2 linked regions of the Fodinicola acaciae genome follow. The protein of the gene in region 1 interacts with the protein of each later gene in a pairwise test. Links are inferred from orthologs where the notes say so. Each region holds a gene or a part of one and is shown on either strand. Other genes may lie near its edges. The genes, in order: GNX95_RS26740 and ctaD.

What was found.
Region 2: the proteins of GNX95_RS26740 (region 1) and ctaD interact in binary tests that used the Escherichia coli proteins (3 or more experiments, as listed by UniProt). The link is inferred for Fodinicola acaciae from one-to-one orthologs.

The regions. Positions count from the first base shown.
Region 1 is NZ_WOTN01000003.1:87,166-93,973, forward strand. The notes cover bases 1,195-4,071. They hold GNX95_RS26740 (pyridoxal phosphate-dependent aminotransferase), read left to right. Parts: upstream 1,195-1,961; coding sequence 1,962-3,182; downstream 3,183-4,071. Other genes in these bases: GNX95_RS42685 (helix-turn-helix domain-containing protein), read left to right, coding at 1,195-1,377; GNX95_RS26735 (hypothetical protein), read left to right, coding at 1,374-1,952; GNX95_RS26745 (PadR family transcriptional regulator), read left to right, coding at 3,215-3,544; GNX95_RS26750 (hypothetical protein), read left to right, coding at 3,541-4,071. Also shown: GNX95_RS26725 (amidohydrolase), read right to left, coding at 1-386; more of GNX95_RS42685, read left to right, coding at 622-1,194; more of GNX95_RS26750, read left to right, coding at 4,072-4,512; GNX95_RS44085 (NlpC/P60 family protein), read left to right, coding at 4,895-5,836; GNX95_RS26760 (aminoglycoside phosphotransferase family protein), read right to left, coding at 6,142-6,808. UniProt on the Escherichia coli protein: Shows aminotransferase activity with methionine and histidine as substrates, and to a lesser extent also with phenylalanine.
Region 2 is NZ_WOTN01000002.1:1,466,930-1,473,742, forward strand. What follows is about bases 1,813-4,694. They hold ctaD (aa3-type cytochrome oxidase subunit I), read left to right. Parts: upstream 1,813-2,380; coding sequence 2,381-4,009; downstream 4,010-4,694. Other genes in these bases: GNX95_RS22135 (MFS transporter), read left to right, coding at 1,813-2,195. Outside these bases: GNX95_RS22130 (DUF2961 domain-containing protein), read left to right, coding at 1-654; more of GNX95_RS22135, read left to right, coding at 843-1,812; GNX95_RS22145 (DUF559 domain-containing protein), read left to right, coding at 4,818-5,726; phosphoserine phosphatase SerB, read left to right, coding at 5,736-6,813. UniProt on the Escherichia coli protein: Cytochrome bo(3) ubiquinol oxidase is the terminal enzyme in the aerobic respiratory chain of E.coli that predominates when cells are grown at high aeration.

The sequences.
Region 1 (6,808 bases):
TCAGCCGGTTGGAAGACGACGTTGAGCGTGCCCTTCCACGACATGTCGGCCAACAGCGTCGCGGCGCCGATCAGGCAGGTGGTGTGCATGTCGTGGCCGCACGCGTGCATCAGCGGACCGGTGGCGGCGTACGGCAGGCCGGTCTTCTCCGCGACCGGCAGCGCGTCCATGTCGGCGCGCAACATGACGACCGGCCCGTCACCGCGCCGGAGCACACCGAGCACACCGGTGCCGCCAACCCTGGTGGTCACCTCGTAGCCGAGCGGCCGGAGCGCGTCCTCGACCACCGAGGCCGTCCGGTCCTCGTGTCCGGACAGCTCGGGGTGGCGGTGCAGGTCGCGGTAGACGTCCGCCAGCTCCTCGGCCAGTCCGGCCGGCCAGGTCATCGATTCTCCCGCCACATCAGCAGTCTGCCCCATCCGTACGCGCGCGCGGCGGTCATGAAACGGCGGGTCGCCAAAACTGTCGGCCACCGCTGGAAGAATTGAGGACGGGGGTCCCCAGGGGGCCCCGGGGGCGCGAGGTCCCCTGAGTCAAGTCTTCCAGGTGGGTCCGACAGTTTCGCCGACCAGCGCGGTGGCGGCTTGACCTTGTCGCAGTGACAAGGTTTCTACTGGCGGCATGACGCTCCTGCGGATCGGCGAGGTCGCGAGAATCGCCGGCATCTCGCCGCGGGCGGTCCGGCATTACCACCGGATCGGCCTGTTGCCGGAGCCGGCGCGGCGGCCGAACGGCTATCGCGGCTATGACATCGCCGCCGTCGTACGCCTGCTGCGCATCCGCCGTCTGATGGACCTCGGCCTGAGCCTGGAAGAGGTCGGCGCGGCGCTCGCCGATGACGACGGTCGCGAGCTGCGCGAGATCATCGCCGACATCGCCGCCGAGCTGGCCGAGCGGGAGGCGCGGATCCGCCGCCAGCGCGAGCGCCTGCTGGAGCTGGCCAGCCGCGGCGGCGACCTGACCGTCGACGCCGGCCTTGCCGAGGTTTTCGCTTTCTGGGACGAGAAAGCCGGCGACCATCCGGCGTACGCACGTGAGCGCCGCGTGGCCGAGCTGATGGCCGCGACCGGCTCGGGCGACGCCGTCGACAGGGCCATGCGCGGCGTCATGGACGACACGCGACTGGTCGAGCGCGGCCTCGCGATCTCCCGGCGCTTCGAGGAACTGGCCGACGACGCCAGCCAGCAGGCGATAGACGACGTGGCCGTCGAGCTGATCGCCTACGCGCGGGAGGTGACGGCACACTTACCGGCCGGCGACGACCAGGCGACCGACGTCGAGGTGTTCCTGAAGGCGGTCGGCTCGGACCTGAACGCCGCGCAGCGACAGGTCTTCCAGCGGCTGACCGGCGAGATCCGGAGATGGGCACAGCGATGACCGCCAACGTCCTCCTGCTGCAGCCAAAGATCGTGGTCGCGCTGGTCCGCTGGATCCTCCGCAGGCCTGACGTTGCGGGCGGCGTCCCGTTCGGCTGTCCGCGGGACACGTTCTTTCTGTGGGCGATCGTGGCCGGTACGGCGGTCGAGTTGGGGGTCGTCGAGTTCCTGCTGGTCATGCTGCGCGTGCCAGTGGGATGGACGGTCGCGGCGGCCGCCCTGCACGCGTACGCGGTGTTCTGGCTGCTCGGGATGATGGCCGGCTTCGCGGTGCGGCCACACCTGCTCACCGCCGAGCACGTCATCGTCCGCGACGGCCTGTTCACCGAGCTGACCTTTCCGTACGAGTCGGTCGCCGGCGCGGTCGCGGCGGTGAAGCGCGCCGACGGGTTCGGTGGCCGCACCGGCCTGAAGGTCCGCGACGGCGTGGCGACCCTGGCGTACGACGACGCGACGGTCCGGATCGACTTCCGGCCGGACGCGGTCATCTTCCGCGACGGCGTACGCGTGGCGACGCCGTACAAGAGCCTGTGGATCAGCGTCGGCGACGCGCCCGGGTTCGTTGAGTGGTTTTAAGCTCTCCGCATGACGGCAGGGCTTGTGACGCGGATGCGGGAGTTTGGCACGACCATCTTCGCCGAGATGTCGGCGCTGGCGGTGCGGACCGGAGCGATCAACCTCGGTCAGGGTTTCCCGGACACCGACGGACCGGCGGAGGTGATCGAGGCGGCCGTCGAGGCCCTGCGGACCGGACAGAACCAGTATCCGCCCGGCCCCGGCATCCCGGCGTTGCGCGCGGCGATCGCCGACCACCAGCGGCGCTGGTATGGCCTGGACTACGACAGGGACTCCGAGATCCTGGTCACCGCCGGCGCCACGGAGGCGATCACCGCGGCGATCCTGGCGCTGTGCGAGCCAGGCGACGAGGTGCTCTGCCTGGAGCCCTACTACGACTCGTACGCAGCCTGCATCGCGCTCGCGCAGGCGGTCCGCAAGCCGGTGCTGCTGCACGCGCCGACCGAGGAGGGCGGCCGGTTTTCCTTTGATCCGGACGAAATGCGTGCCGCGATCACGCCGCGGACGAAGGTGCTGCTGCTGAACTCGCCACACAATCCGACCGGATTCGTGGCCACCCGGGCGGAGTTGGCGGCCATCGCGGAGATCTGCGTCGAACACGACTTGGTGGCGATCACCGACGAGGTCTACGAGCACCTGGTTTTCACCGACGCGGCGGCCTATCGCGACGATCCCGCGGTCGCCGGTGTCCAAAGTGGACATATCCCGCTGGCGACCTTCCCCGGCATGCGGGAGCGTACCGTCCAGATCTCCTCGGTCGGCAAGACGTTTTCCTTCACCGGCTGGAAAGTCGGCTGGGTCTGCGCGCGGCCGGAGCTGGTTTCCGCGGTCACCAAGGTGAAACAGTTCATGACGTACGTGAACGCCGCGCCGCTGCAACCGGCGGTCGCGGTCGCGCTCAACCTCGGCGCCGGCTACTACCCCGAGTTCACCGCCGGCATGCAGACGCGGCGCGACCTGCTGCGCGCGGGCCTGGCCGACGCCGGCCTGACCGTCTTTCGCACCGAGGGGACGTATTTCGTCACCTGTGACGTGTCCAGCCTCGGCGTGACCGACGGCCTGGAGTTCTGCCGGTCGATGCCGGAGCAGTGCGGCGTGGTGGCGATCCCCAGCCAGGTCTTCTACGACCACGGCGACGAGGCGAAACGGCTCGTACGCTTCGCGTTCTGCAAGCGACCGGAGGTGTTGACCGAAGCTGCGCGCCGGCTCGGCAAACTCGGCCACCGCTAGCCAGATATCCTGAGAGTCATTATATTGAGGTCATGGCATCGCGTGACATGACCGAGCCGGCGTTCTTCGTGCTCACCGCGCTCATACCCGGCCCACGACACGGCTATGGCATCGTCGGAGAGGTCCTGGACCTGTCCGGCGGCCGGGTGAAGCTGAAGATCGGCAGCCTCTACGGAGTGCTCGACCGGCTGGTCACCGAAGGTCTGGTCGAGCTGGACCGCGAGGAACCGGAGAACGGCCGGCTGCGCCGCTACTACCGGATCACCAGCACCGGCCGGCACACGCTGGCCGCCGAGGCCGAGCGACAGGCCGCCAACGCGCAGCTCGCGAACGCGCGGCTGGCGCTCGGTGGTGCCTCGTGAACACTCTGGAATGGCGTTATTGGCGCGTCCTGCGGTTGCTGCCGGCCGCGTACCGGCAGCGGTGGCAGGACGACATGGTCGACGCCTTCCTGGAAAGCACCCGGACCGGCGATCCGGAGGCCGACGACTACCAGCGCGACTATGGCCGGCCGAGCCTTTCGGAGACCGGCAGCGTGGTCGCGTTGGCCGTGCGGCTGCGGCTCACCGGTTCGGCCGGCAGCTTCGGCTGGGGTGCGGCCGTACGCCTCGCGGTGCTGGTCATCCTTGCCGTACAAGCCGCTTATGGGCTGGTCACGCTGTCGAACGCGGTGTGGATGACCGGGTGGATTCACTGGCTGCCGACGCCGCCGATGACGGCACCGTCGCTGCTGCCAGCGATCTTCCACGCCGGCTGGTTGGTGGCGTTCCTGTCGTTGCTTCTCGGCTATCGCCGTACGGCCGTGTGGCTGATCGCCGGCGCTCCGGTCTTGAGCGCGATCAGCCAGCTGGCATTCGGCCACGTCGTGGCCGTCGGCACGATCTTCGATCTGATGCCGGCAGCCATCCTGGCGGTGGCCGTCGGATGCGCCTTCCAGGACGGCGTGCCGGCGCCGCGTCCCCTGCCATGGCTGCTCGCGCTCGCCGGTGGCGTCATCGTCGCTGTCGTCCCGTCGGTGACCGGCGGGTTCTGGGTGACGGGCGACAACGTGCTCGCCGGCCTGCTCATCGCCGGGTTGGTCGTCGCGCTCTGCCGTCCGTCGATCCCGGTGTCCCGGCAGCTGGCAATGGTCGTGCTCGCCGTCGCCCTGGTTGGTGCCCGGCTGCCGGCGCTGACCCTCATCGGCTATCAGGTGGTGTCCGAGTCCAGCCTGGCGCTCATGCCAGCCGTGTCCATCTACCTCGCGCAGAGCGTCGCGGTCGCCGCACTTGGCCTCGCCTGCGCGTACCGACTCCGCGGAGTGCTCTCAGCGGAGCCGCTTGGCCACTGACCTGATCTGTGCGCGTGGCGGCGAACCGCCTGCCAGGTCAGACGTGAGGTTGTGTTGCCGGCGGCTCATTGAGTGTGGGGAAATCCCGGTAGAACCGGGCCTCGATTGCGGGATTTTCCCGCACTCGACGCGCAAGTGACGCGACGGCGCGGAAAAGTCGGCCCTCCATGTGAGGCTGATTTCCGGGGGCCCATTTCTCGCGCCCGCGCGTGGGGGACCCCCCGAATTCCATTCTTCCAGCCGGTGCCGACAGTTTCGGCGAGCGCGACGCCTTGCATAGCACGGAAAACGCACCGAAAACAGTTGTCCACAGCCCGATTTTCTGTCCACAGATTCGCGATCCGACCGGTTCCCGGCCGCCGCCGGCCGGCAGGCTGGACGCATGCGCCACCTCCCGCCTCCGCGCTCCGGCCGCGCCGCCTTGGCGGCCCTGCTGTCGCTGGTGCTCGCCCTCGCCGGCTGGCCGGCCAGTGCGGCCGCCGCCGGCACACCGACGCTGATGTGGCCGCTGGACGGCACACCGCAGGTGACCCGCGGCTTCGACCCGCCGGACAGTCCGTACGGCGCCGGTCACCGCGGCGTCGACCTCGCCAGCACGCCGGGCGCGGTGGTGCGCGCCGCCGCTCCGGGACGCGTCGTGTACGCCGGCGACCTCGCCGGCCGGCCGCTGGTGTCGATCGAGCACACCGGCGGCCTGCGCACCACGTACGAGCCGGTCCAGCCGGCCGTCCACGCCGGCGACCAGGTCGGCTACGGCACCGTCGTCGGCCACCTCGTCGCCGGTCACCTCGGCTGCACGCGCGCGGCGTGCCTGCACTGGGGTGCCAGGCTCGGCGGGCAATACGTCGACCCGCTCTCACTGATGGAGGGACTCGGCGTGCCGGTCCGGCTGCTGCCGCTCAACGGCCACGGCCGGCGCGACATCGCACCGGCACGCGGCCTCGCGGTGGTGGCGGCCGCGCGACGCTGGCTCGGCACGCCGTACGTGTTCGCCGGCGGCGACGAGCACGGCCCCACCGGCGGCACCGAGCCGGGGATCGGCTTCGACTGCAGCGGCCTCACGCTCTACGCCTGGGCTCAGGTCGGCGTACGGCTGCCGCACACCGCCAGCGGCCAGCACCGGCTCGGCCGGCCGGTGCCGCCTGGCGCCGAGCGACCCGGTGACCTGGTGTTCTTCCACACCACCGGCGACCCACCCGACTACTACCACCACGTCGGCATCGCCATCGGCGGCGGCCTGATGATCGACGCGCCGCACTCCGGCGCCACCGTACGCATCGAGCCGGTCTGGCCAGCCGAATACGCCGGCGCGCGCCGATACTGACGAGGCCGCCCTGTCGGTTATCAAAAGAAAAGAGTCTCGGTGCATCGCGACGACAAGCGCTCGAACATATGCATCCGTGCACCGACAATCGCGCCATGGCGCAGGTGCGTCTTGCGGATGCTGCGTGACCCTCGGCTGGTCTGGCCGCAGGTCCCCCGCCGACGTGCCCTCTTCGATGTCATCGCTGCGCCCTTCGGTCGACATCGAGGCGCTCAAGGGCGAAGCGGGCGAGGATTTCGCCGCAGGCTGAGCAGATTCCCGGTGGGCACATCTGCTGGCCGGCGAAGGACACCCCTGGGTATTTCTCAGCCGCCTCGATGAGGTTTTCGGCCAGCTGACCGCGGCGCTGTAGCCGTGCCCCGCGTGAGGCGATCCGCCTCGGCGAGAAGGAGGTTGCCAAAGGGCTGGAAGCCGACTCTGACGCCGTTCAGCCCGCCGATCACGCGATGGATCGTTCCCCACTCCCAGATCGCGGTGGCGTCGACGCCAGTACGAGCGGCCAGACGTTCCGTCCTGACCCGCAAGTCGTCGCCGGAGTCGGGGGTGCAACGGACGATGGTCCCGAGGTCACATGCCGGTTCCGCCCTGAGGCCGTCGGGATCTATCAGCTTGAAGGTGGCGCCTTCTGCTTGGAGTGCGTTCGCTTCATGGACGTCGCCGTGCACCAGCACGGACGTTCGACGGTGGTAAGCGCGCTCGCGGCGATCGGCACATTCGACGGCGTCGTCGATCGTCGCCGCCGAACAGGGTCGTGCCAGCTCCTCCCAGAGCCGCGGTATGCGGTGCCGCATCCGATGTGCCAAGTCGGCGCCGGTCGGCAGGTCGATGTCGTCGTCGAGCGGGCGCCAGAGTTGCGCTACGAGGTCACACAACAGGTCGTGTTGCGCGTGATGGTCCACGATCACGTCGTGCATCGCCGGCCCGAGCCGCTCAAGCAGGAGTGCGTCTCGGGCAAGGTCGCGGCGGATCAGC
Region 2 (6,813 bases), on another replicon or contig:
GAAATCCCGGCGGTCGGTGACGTCGACGGCGACGGCAAGGACGACGTCATCACCTTCACTCGCGGCACGGCGGCGGACGTTTACGTTTCGCTTTCCGACGGCACGAAATTCGTCCAGGACGGGTGGAAATGGCACGACCATTTCGCCGTGGACAACGAATTTCCAGCGGTCGGCGACGTGAACGGTGACGGCAAGGCGGACATCGTCACCTTCACGCGCAACGCCAGCGGTCAGGTCTACACCGCGCTGTCCGACGGCACGTCCTTCGTGCAGGACGGCTGGCTGTGGAGCAGCGGCACCGTACTCGCCGGCGAGGTCGCCACCGTCGCCGACGCCAACGGTGACGGCCGCGACGACGTGGTGACCTTCACCCGCGGCACGACGGCCGACGTGTTCGTATCAGCGTCCAATGGCACCAGCTTCGCCGGTCGCGCGAAGTGGCACGACTGGTTTGGCGCGAACGACGAACAGGTCGGCACAGGCGACTTCAACGGCGACGGCGTCAGCGACGTGGTCACGTTCACGCGCGGCGACACGGCGGACGTGTATGTGGCGTTGTCCGACCGTACGCAGTTCCTCGGCACCGGCGAGAAATGGCACGACCACTTCGCCGTCGGCACCGAGACGCCCCGACCAACCATCCTCATCCCCTGACCCCGCCGCGTCGGGTGCATCCTGACCAGGGCAAATGCGTCGCGAGGTGACATTCGGTCAGCCGTCGCGGCGCCCGAATGCCACCTCCTTGACCTACCGGATCGATTCAGGAGGTCAACAAGGCTACATCTGGACACTCTGGGACCCTGCCGCTCCGGCTGGCCGCGATTCTCCGGGCGGCCGCGACAATGCTGGCCGGATCATTGCGACAAGTGGCCTGCCGGCCACTGGAGCGACGGCCGGCGGCTCCGGATCATGAGGACGTGACGACCACATCAACGCGTACGCGCCGCCGTACGCTGATCCATCCTGCCTGGCTCGTCGCCGGTGTCGCCTTCCTGGCGGTCATCGGCGCGGCCGGCTTCCGCTCCACGCCTGGCGTGATGGTGACGCCGCTCCAGCAGGAGTTTGGCTGGTCCACCGGCGCGATCTCGGCAGCCGTCTCGGTCAACCTCGTCCTCTACGGTGTGACCTCGCCGTTCGCGACCGCGCTGATGGAGCGCTTCGGACCACGGCGCGTCGTCGCGATGGCCCTGCTGACCGTGGCGATCGGCAGCGGCGCGACGGTGTTCATGACCGCCACCTGGCAGCTCGTCCTGTGCTGGGGGATCCTGGTCGGCCTCGGCACCGGCTCGATGGCGCTCGGCTTCGCCGCACTGGTCACCGACCGCTGGTTCGTCGCGCGCCGCGGCCTGGTGATCGGCCTGCTCACCGCCGCCGGCGCGACCGGCCAGCTCGTCTTCCTGCCACTGCTGTCCACGCTCGCTGTCAACAGCGGCTGGCGCGCGGCGGCGCTCGCCGTCACCGCGATCGCGCTCATCGCCGTGCCGCTCGTCTGGTGGCGGCTCCGCGACCGTCCGGAGGACATCGGCGTGCTGCCGTACGGCGCGACCGAGCCGATCGAGGCCAAGCCGGCCGGCGGCGGCGCGCTCCGCGCGGTCACGGCACTCGGCATGGCCGCGAAGAAGCCGGTGTTCTGGCTGCTCGCGGCCAGCTTCGCGATCTGCGGCGCGACCACCAACGGACTCGTCCAGATCCACTTCATCCCGGCCGCGCACGACCACGGAATGGGGGAGACCACGTCGGCCAGCCTGCTCGCGGTGATCGGCATCTTCGACATCGTCGGTACGGTCCTGTCCGGCTGGCTCACCGACCGCTTCGACTCGCGCCTGCTGCTGATCGTCTACTACACCGGCCGCGGCCTGTCGCTGCTCGTACTGCCGGCGCTGTTCGCCGCGACGATACGGCCGGACATGGTCGTTTTCATCGTGTTCTACGGCCTGGACTGGGTCGCCACTGTGCCGCCGACGGTCGCGTTGTGCCGCCGTTTCTTCGGCACCGACGGGCCGGTCGTCTTCGCCTGGGTCCTCGCCTCGCACCAGGTCGGCGCCGGCATCGCGTCGGTGACGGCCGGATACGTACGCGACGCGCTCGGCAACTACGACCTGGTCTGGTACGTCGCCGGCATGCTCAGCATCCTCGCGGCGATAATCGTGCTCGCCATCCAACGCCGGCCGCGTACGGCCGTAGTGGCTGGGTGAGGACCCGACCCCTGCACGTGCTCTACAGACTGTCGAGGACTATTCTCCTCGCGGAGGGGCAAGTGCTCCTCGCATGCTCGCGAACACGCTGGAGGGGTTTGGTGAGCACGGCCGACAAGCGGGTTGCCCCGACACCCATCGTCACTCGGCCCTGGCCGGTCCGGGAGTCGGTCAAGGGCAGCGCGATGCTGAGCCTGATCCGGACGACGGACGCGAAGACCATCGGCATCCTCTACATGGTCACGTCGTTCCTCTTCTTCGCGATCGGCGGCCTGCTGGCCCTGCTGATGCGCGCGGAGCTGGCTCGGCCGGGGCTGCAGTTCCTCACCAACGAGCAGTACAACCAGCTGTTCACCATGCACGGCACGATCATGCTGTTGCTGTTCGCGACGCCGATGGTGTTCGCGTTCGCCAACTACATCGTGCCGCTGCAGATCGGGTCGCCGGACGTGGCGTTCCCGCGGCTGAACGCGTTCTCGTTCTGGCTGTTCGCCTTCGGCGGCACGATCGTGGTGCTCGGCTTCATCACGCCGGGCGGCGCCGCCGACTTCGGCTGGTTCGCGTACGCGCCGCTCAACTCCGCGGTCAACTCGCCGGGCGCCGGCGCCGACATGTGGATCGTCGGCCTGATGATCTCCGGTCTGGGGACCATCCTCGGCTCGGTCAACATGGTCACCACGATCATGACGCTGCGCGCTCCTGGCATGACGATGTTCCGGATGCCGATCTTCACCTGGAACATCCTGATCACCGCGCTGCTCGCGCTGATGGTCTTCCCGGTGCTGGCCGCCATGCTCGCCGCGCTGACCGCCGACCGGCACCTCGGTGCGCGGGTCTTCGACGCGGACAACGGAGGTGCGCTGCTCTGGCAGCATCTGTTCTGGTTCTTCGGCCATCCCGAGGTCTATATCGTGGCGTTGCCGTTCTTCGGCATCATCACCGAGGTCATCCCGACCTTCAGCCGTAAGCCGGTGTTCGGCTACAAGCCGCTGGTCGGCGCCACGCTGGCGATCGGCGCGCTGTCGCTGACCGTGTGGGCCCACCACATGTTCGCCACCGGCGCCGTGCTGCTGCCGTTCTTCAGCTTCCTGTCGTTCCTGATCGCCGTACCGACCGGCATCAAGTTCTTCAACTGGATCGGCACGATGTGGCGCGGGTCGATCACCTTCCAGACACCGATGCTGTTCGCGATCGGCTTCCTGGTGACGTTCCTGTTCGGTGGCCTGTCCGGCGTACTGCTGGCCTCGCCGCCGATCGACTTCCACGTCTCCGACTCGTACTTCGTGGTCGCGCACTTCCACTACGTGCTCTTCGGCACCATCGTGTTCGCCGTGTACGCCGGCGTCTACTACTGGTTCCCCAAGATGACCGGCCGGATGATGGACGAGCGGCTCGGCAAGGTGCACTTCTGGCTGACCTTCATCGGCTTCAACACCACGTTCCTGGTGCAGCACTGGCTCGGCGCCGAAGGCATGCCGCGCCGCTACGCCGACTATCTCGCGACCGACGGCTTCGCCACCCTGAACACCGTGTCCACCATCGGCGCCTTCATCCTCGGCGCGTCGACGCTGCCGTTCGCCTGGAACGTCTGGAAGTCGTACAAGCTCGGCCGCGTGGTCACCGTGGACGACCCGTGGGGCTACGGCGGCTCGCTGGAGTGGGCCACCTCGTGCCCGCCTCCTCGGCACAACTTCCTTGAGCTGCCGCGGATCCGTTCCGAGCGGCCGGCCTTCGACCTGAAGTTCCCCGACTACGCACCAGGCGCCAAGCCAGTCGCCCGCGCGTCCCAGAAGGAAGTAAGCAGCTCCAAGTAGCCCTTCCGTACGCACGCGCTGACTCGCCGGCGGCCCTGTCAGGTCCCGGCGAGTTTCGCGTCTTCTCCGGCTTTCAGCACGTAGCGCCGCACATTCCCCGGCACTCGCGAGGCCTCGCTGCGGTCCAGTCGCCCTTCGCCGAGTGCCGTGTTTTGTCCGGCTTTCATTGGCTGGCGCGGTTTTGGTGGCGTTGGGTGTCGGCTGGCGTTTTTTTGTGTGTCGGTCGGCGTTCTTTGTGTGTCGGTCGCCGAGTGCCGGGTTCTTGGCGGCGTTCGCCGAGTGCCGGGCTTGTTGCGTCGTTTGTCGAGTGCCGGACTTCTGGTGACGTTGAGCGTCGAGCGGCGAGTTTCCTGTGGCGCTCAGCGAGTGGCGGGGTTTGTGTGGCGCTCGGCGACCGCCGTCTTTTGCTCGGCTTTCGTTGACTGGCGGGGTTTTGGTGGCGTTGGGTGTCGGCTGGCGTTCTTTATGTGTCACTCGGCGAGTGCCGGGTTCTTGGCGGCGTTCGCCGAGTGGCGGGTTTCGGATGGCGTTGAGCGTCGAGTAGCGGGTTTTCTGTGTCGCTCGGCGAGTGGCGGGGTTTTGGCGGCGCTGGCGAGCGGTCGGCGCTGCCGGCATGCTGGCGGACTGCCAGCGCTGGCGGTGCGCGGGACGTGCAGAGGCCTGGCGAGGCCCGGACGAGCGGAGGCCTGGCGATGCAGGGGACGTGCCGAGGTCGGCGCGCCGATTTTTGAGATGGAAAGTATGTGGATGATGTTGAATCTGTGGATAACTCTGCGGCTACCGCACGCCAAACGCGCATGCTGGCGACATGACTATTCCGTATCGACAGATTCGCGGCCTCACCGCGGACGACGGGCTGATCAGCTCAGCTGACCTCACCCGTGTGATGTCCAGCAGAGAGATCCAGCGACTAATCACCCTCGGTGCACTCACCAGGGTCGTTCAGGGTGTGTACGCTCCGGCGCAGACGAGCGTCGACATCGCGGTGAAACTGCGCGCACTCGACCGCAACGAGCCCGGCCGGTTGATCGGCTGTTTCGCCACCGCAGCAGAGATCCTTGGAGTCGGCGTCATCGTTGACGAGACGGTACACGTCATTCCGCGCAGCGGCAGGCCGGACCACTACGAAGGCGTACGCGCGCATCGCATGCATCTGCAGGACGACGATGTCGCGCAGTGCGGTGCCGTTCATGTCACGGCGCCGGCGCGTACGGCGGCCGATCTGGCGCGACTGTCCGATCGGCTGGATGCGATCGCGGTTCTTGACGCGGCGATGCGAAAATGGCCAACCTTGCCGGCACAGATCTCGGCGGTCCTCGAGCGTGCCGATGGCCTGCGTGGTGTCAGGCAGGCACGTGAGCTGCTTCGACTCGCTGACCCCGGAGCCGAGTCACCGATGGAGAGCCGCGCGAGGCTCCGGTTCCATGATGGCGGACTGCCGCCTCCTCAGACCCAGGTGATCGTGCGGGACGAGTACGGCGAGATGCGGCTGGATTGCGGCTGGCCGGAGGAGCAGGTGGCGGCCGAGTACGACGGAGCCGCCCACGACGACGCTGTCAGCCGGCGTGCCGATCGTCACCGCCACAACAGGCTGCGTGCGCTCGGCTGGGAAGTCTTCGTCTTCACCGACATCGACGTCTACCAGCAACCTCAGCGCATGTGCGCACTGATCAAGACCGCCTTGGCAGTGCGTGGCGCCGTTCGGCGGGCCAGTTAGGCTGGTGGGGTGGCTGAACCGATCCGGGTGGTGTGTACGGTCACCGGCACGGACCGGCCGGGAGTGTCGGCGGCGCTGTTCGAGGCGTTGACGGCGTACGAGAGTGACTCCGCCGTACGCGTCGAGGTGCGTGACGTCGAGCAGGTGACCATCAGAGGCAAGCTCACGCTCGGCGTCAGCCTCGCGGTGCACGGCGACGCCGGAGCGCTCGCCAGCCAGCTCAACAAGACCTGCGCGCGGCTCGGTCTGACCGCCGAGGTGGTGATCGGCGCGACCAAGCCGGCGAAAGCCAGGAAAACCAGGAAACAACACGTCATTCTGCTGGGCCGGCCGCTCACCGCGACCGCGTTGGCGGAGGCGGCGGCGAGGATCGCCGAGCTCGGCGGCAACATCGACCGGATCACCAGGCTGTCCAAATATCCGGTCACCAGCCTGGAGCTGATCGTCTCCAGCACCGACGGCGTCGAGTTGCGCAAAGCGTTGGCGGAGGCGGCGAAAGCGACCAACACCGACCTCGCGGTCGAGCCGGCCGGGCTGGCGCGCCGCGCGACCAGGCTGGTGGTTTTCGACGTGGATTCCACGCTGATCACCGGCGAGGTCATCGAAATGCTCGCCGAGCACGCCGGCCGTGGACCGGAGGTGGCCAGGGTCACCGAGCAGGCGATGCGCGGCGAGTTGGATTTCGCCGAAAGCCTGAGGGCGCGGGTCCAGCAGCTGAAAGGTCTCGACGCGGGCGTCATCCAGGCCGTACGCGCCGACCTGCGGCTGACACCAGGCGCGCGCACTTTGGTGCGTACGCTCAAAAGGATGGGTTATCTCTGCGGCGTCGTCTCCGGCGGCTTCACTCAGATCACCGACCAACTCGTCAACGACCTCCACCTCGACTTCTCCGCGGCCAACACGCTGGAAATCAGGGACGGAAAACTCACCGGAGAGGTCGTCGGCGAGCTCGTCGACCGGCCGGGGAAAGCCAAAGCGCTGCGGAATTTCGCCGCGGCGGCGAGGATTCCGATGAGCCAGACCGTCGCGGTCGGCGACGGCGCCAACGACATCGACATGATCACGGCCGCCGGACTGGGCATTGCTT